DNA from 2 places in the Epibacterium sp. HA2-3 genome. Region 2 is predicted to be linked to the other one. Evidence: riboswitches for the same ligand, from Rfam matches in the RefSeq annotation. Region 2 holds a riboswitch; the other holds the start of a gene.
What was found. Region 2 has a riboswitch for FMN ahead of ACZ1HH_RS17890 (6,7-dimethyl-8-ribityllumazine synthase). Riboswitches for the same ligand answer to the same signal wherever they lie in the genome.
Positions count from the first base shown of each region.

Region 1: another riboswitch for FMN. It lies ahead of ACZ1HH_RS11725 (DMT family transporter); the one in region 2 lies ahead of ACZ1HH_RS17890 (6,7-dimethyl-8-ribityllumazine synthase).

Region 1 is NZ_CM172490.1:2,509,508-2,511,961, reverse strand. It holds gene ACZ1HH_RS11730 (TetR/AcrR family transcriptional regulator) at 1-84, shown strand, start outside; gene ACZ1HH_RS11725 (DMT family transporter) at 64-957, opposite strand; FMN riboswitch at 1,048-1,182, opposite strand; gene ACZ1HH_RS11720 (esterase-like activity of phytase family protein) at 1,352-2,454, opposite strand, start outside.
Region 2 is NZ_JBVFUL020000002.1:718,139-720,592, reverse strand. It holds gene ACZ1HH_RS17895 (GH1 family beta-glucosidase) at 1-630, shown strand, start outside; gene ACZ1HH_RS17890 (6,7-dimethyl-8-ribityllumazine synthase) at 681-1,151, opposite strand; FMN riboswitch at 1,222-1,353, opposite strand; gene ACZ1HH_RS17885 (LacI family DNA-binding transcriptional regulator) at 1,524-2,454, shown strand, end outside.

The DNA.
Region 1 (2,454 bases), on a different replicon from region 2:
TACGATGCCAGCGTGCTGAGTACGGCTAAGGTTCAGGCCCGCGCCCCATTTGCCGAGATGGTCTCAGGCGTTTTGCGCGGCTGAACCCGGTTTAGCACGGGCCTCTCTATTCAGCAGATAGGCGCTTGCAACAATGATCAGCGCGGTGCCCAGCCACATGTTGCCATCCGGCAAGAACCCAAAGACAACTGCGCCCAGCCCCACGTTGAAGACCAGTTTCAGGTGATCAAAGGGTTGAAGGAACGCTGCATCTGCCAGCGTGTAGGCCCGCACCAGGCTATGCTGCGCCAGAGCTGTCAACAGTCCCGCGCCAATCACAAGCCAGATAGTGCCTTCTGGCAGTGCAAAGCCGCCACCAAGTGACAGGAGCGCATTTGCAGGGCTGAGCAGCAGCAGCAGATAGATCGTGACCGTCTCGGTGCTATCGCGCCGTGTGAGGTGCTTGGTCACAACGGAACTCGCAGCCCAAAAGGCCGCCGCAGCGACTGGCAGAAGGGCCGCGATCTGGAAGCGATCTGACCACGGGGCCAGGATCACCATGCCACCAAAGATGCCCACAACAACAGCGCCCCAGCGGTGCAAGGAAACATCTTCGCCGAGGAAAAGACCCGCGCCGATGGTGACAAAAAAGGGCGAAAGCAAGATCAAGGCAATCGCCTGCCAGATTGGCACATGGGCCAGCCCAAGCGTCCAGAGTTGCACACCGGCAACGGCCAGCACGACCCGGATCACATGGGTGATCATTTGCCGGGTCGACAGAACGGCAGTCCAGTTGCGCCAGATCCATGGGATGTAAAACAGAAGCGCGATCAGATACTGCCAGAAAGTCACCATCGGAGCAGAGGCCCCATGCAGCATCGTGGCCGATTGCAGTGCGGTGTTCACCAGCGCAAAGCAGGCTCCGGCGATGACCATGAGGCCAGCCGCCTTGAGCGGGGTAGGAAGCGATTGAGTCATCTGCGTGTTGTCCTTTCCTCGGTCCGCAATTGACCCAAGGCAAACGAATAGACCCAAAGCCCTCCTGCACATGGCGAAGGGCGCGGGTCTCTCCATTCTCTTTCATCCGGACTGTGACCGTCGGCCCCGGAATTGCGCCGGGTCTGCTGTCACCCTTGTCAAACCAAGGGCCGCTCGTGGGCTGTGACCACCGGTAGGGACTTTCACCCTGCCCTGAGAATATCGCCTCATGATGAGGCATGAACCTGATAGCGAAGCGATTGCGCAAAGAAAAGCACGCAGCTGCGAATTGCGCGCGACGTAAGATGCAAAAAAGAGGCCCCGCTAGGGACCCCTTTGCTGTGCGGCGACGTCGGCGCCATGATGGCAGGCGCCGGACAGATCGTGGGTCGGATCAGTCGACCTTGAACGACCAGAACATCGTCTCGCCAGAGCTGTCATCGACACCGTCATTGTCGGTCGACACCCAAGCGGTGCCGTCTGCCAGGATGGCCAGACCTTCAACCTTGTCGAGCACATAGCCGCCGGTGGATTTCAGGTCAGGCAGCAGGTCGCGGACCTCTTCCTTTGTCACGACAGGGAGATCGCTGCCAAGCGGGGCAGGAACCATATCCGAGAGCGCAATGCGATAGATCTTCTTGGTGACTGCGCGGTCATCATGCTGGTTGTCGCGCTCAATCACATAGACATGATCGCCATGCGCCACGATTTCCGACAGACCAACCCAGCCTGTGGCCGGCGCTGCCTTTGGATAAAGAACGGCGCCCCATTCCTTGGTATCCAGATTGTAGGAAACCAGCTTTACATGGTTTTCGGGATCGTCTTTCCACTCACGCTGCACCGCCATCCAGAGCGTGTTGCCAACCTTGGTGATGCCTTCAAAGCCAAAGCGCTTCTCGACGGACTGCAGCTCTGCGGGGATCGCGATTTCACCCTTGTTGGTTTTGATCAGGCCCTCGGCGCTGACGTGATAGATCGCGTGCGGGATCGCGCGTTCCGTGCGGCCCTCGGACGCCACATAGAAGCCGCCTTCGCCATCAAGCGTGATCCCTTCGAGGTCGAGTTTTTGCGCAGCGTCGCCATTGGCGCGATGAATGCGGATCACATCGGTGATGCGCGCTGGGGTCTGAGAGGGGTCAATCTTGAAGATCGAGGGCTGGAAGCCGTAAAAGCTATCATTGACCGCCCAGATCATACCGTCTTCATCCGCAACCATGCCGGAGATGGCGCCCCAGCCGATCAGCTCTTTGGCTCCTGCCGAGGTCAGATGAGGATATGTGGCTGCGCCATCCTGAAGCTCAAAGAGCATCACATGCGCCCGTGCGCCACCGTCTTCGAGGAGGTCTTTCTCGTTGGCTGAAACAAGAAGGCCGCGCTCGGGAATGGTCACATAGCCTTCGGGGCCGGTACCAGAGGGCAGCAACTGTGTCAGAACCGGTTTTGCCGGGTCGGTGACGTCATAGACCCCCACGACCGAGGCGCGCTCTGCCCCGACAA
Region 2 (2,454 bases):
GCCCAAGCTCAGGCCGCGGCAGAAACCTATGATGCGATCTACAACCGCTTTTTCCTCGGCGGGGTCTTTAAAGGCGCTTATCCCGAAGCAGCCTTGCGCGGGCTCGAACCCCATTTGCCGCAGGGCTGGCAGGACGATTTCGCCACCATCACCCAAAAGGTCGATTGGTGCGGTTTGAACTATTACACTCGCAAGGTGATCGGTCCAGACAATGGCCCCTGGCCCCATTACGCAGAGCTGGTGGGCGAACTGCCCACGACCCAGATGGGGTGGGAGATTTATCCAGATGGGCTTTACAAGTTCCTGAAGCGCACAGCCGAAGACTACACCGGAGGTCTGCCGCTCATCGTGACCGAGAACGGCATGGCAAACCCGGATGTGCTTCTGGAGGGCGAGGTGCCGGACGCAGCCCGCATCGCCTACGTTGAGGCACACCTTGCGCGGGTACGCCAAGCGATTGCAGAGGGCGTCCCGGTGAAGGGTTACTTTCTGTGGTCACTTCTCGACAATTACGAATGGGCGCTCGGGTACGAGAAACGCTTTGGTCTGGTGCATGTCGACTTTGAGACGCTGAAGCGCACGCCGAAGGCCTCTTATCGTGCCTTGCAACGTGCGCTTACCGCATCCTGAACTCAAAGAAGCGCCGCACTTCTTTTTCTGAGAGGTGCGGCGCAGGCCATTTAGGCCGCGGCCTCGACCGGAGTTGGGGTAGGATCGCGGTACAGATTGGCCATCCGCGCTGCCGCCTGTGCAGCCTCGCGGCCCTTCTTCACAAAATGCGCGTGATAGAAGGTCTGGTGTTCCTCGCTCGGCTGGAAATGATGCGGCGTGAGAGATACCGACAGCACCGGCACGCCTGTCTTGAGGCCGGCCTCCATCAACCCGGACACCACCGCCTGTGCCACGAAATCATGGCGGTAGATCCCGCCATCCACGACCAGAGCAGCCGCAGCGATCGCGTCATACTCACCCGTGGCCGCAAGTTTCTGAGCCAGCAGCGGCATCTCGAACGCGCCGGGCACGTCGAAGACGTCGACGGCGGCTTCAAGCCCAAACTCGGCGAGTTGGTCTTGGAACCCGATCAATGCCTGATCCACGATATCGGCATGCCACTGCGCCTTGATGAAGGCGAATTTTGGGGATTTTGTCATAGCTATTGATCCTTTCAACATGACAGAATCCCAGAGCGCAAAAGACCACATGCACCCATCGGTACACGCAGTACATTCTCTCCCATCCGGACTATGACCGTCGGCCCCGGAATTCCACCGGATCTGCTGACCCACCCCGTAGAGGTGGCGCTCGCGGGCTATAACCGCCGGTGGGGAATTTCACCCCGCCCTGAGAATGGAAAAGAGCTAGGCAGCCTCTGCGGCATTGTCAATGCACAGGGCACGCCGAACCATCGAGCGCCCGTTAGGTCATCCGGCTGCGTTTCGTGCCAAACGTCACAAAACTGTGCCCCTATCCCGCTATTTGCTGGGCTGGAAACGTTTCCATCTCACGACTCGCAAAAGGTTCAAATGACCGACAGGACCCGCATAACCATCAAGGATGTCGCCCTCGCTGCCGGATGTGGCGTCGCAACCGCGAGTCGCGTGCTAAATAAATCCGGCCCCGCCAGCGCTGAGACCCGCGCACGTGTGGAAGATGCAGCGCGGCGCATGGGTTTTGTCTTTTCCGCGACCGGACGCGCCTTGCAAAGCCGCAAGAGCATGACCGTCGGCTGCCTTATTCCGTCGCTCGCCAACCCGGTGTTTGCGGAGGCCGTGCAGGGGGCTCAGGAAGAGTTGCGCAGCCACGGGTATCAGCTGTTGGTCGCCAGCTCCAATTACGATGACGAAACGGACAATGACATTCTCACAACTCTCCTGAGTAAGGATGTAGACGGCCTGTTGGTGACAATGGCCGCGCCACAGGAGAGTGTACCGCTCGCACAGGCTCGGGCGCGCGACATCCCCGTCTGCCTGATGTTTCACGACCCTCTGCCCGACTGGCCCAGCGCGCATGTGTCCAACGCGCAGGCCGCCGCAGAAGTCGCGCGCCAGTTTGCCCTCTACGGCCACGAGCGCACCGGATTTCTGGCGTTGCGATTTTCGACCTCGGACCGCTCACGCAACCGGTTTGACGGGTTTCGGGCGCAATGTGCCGCCCTCAATCTGGCCCCACCCAAGCTGATCGAGATCACCGAGACCGAAGCCAACACGCCCAGTATCCTTGCTCAGCGCCTCTCGAACCACCCGGATCTGACCGCGATCTTTGCCTCCAATGACTTCCTGGCAATCGCCGTGCAAAAGGCCGCGCCTTTGATGGGGCGGCATGTCCCGCAGGATTTGTCGGTTGTGGGGTTCGATGGGATCGAGGTCGGGCGTTTGCTGGATCGCTCGCTTGCCACGATCGAGACCACCCCAGAGGCAATGGGTCGCCAGGCCGCACAGACGCTTTTGACCGGAC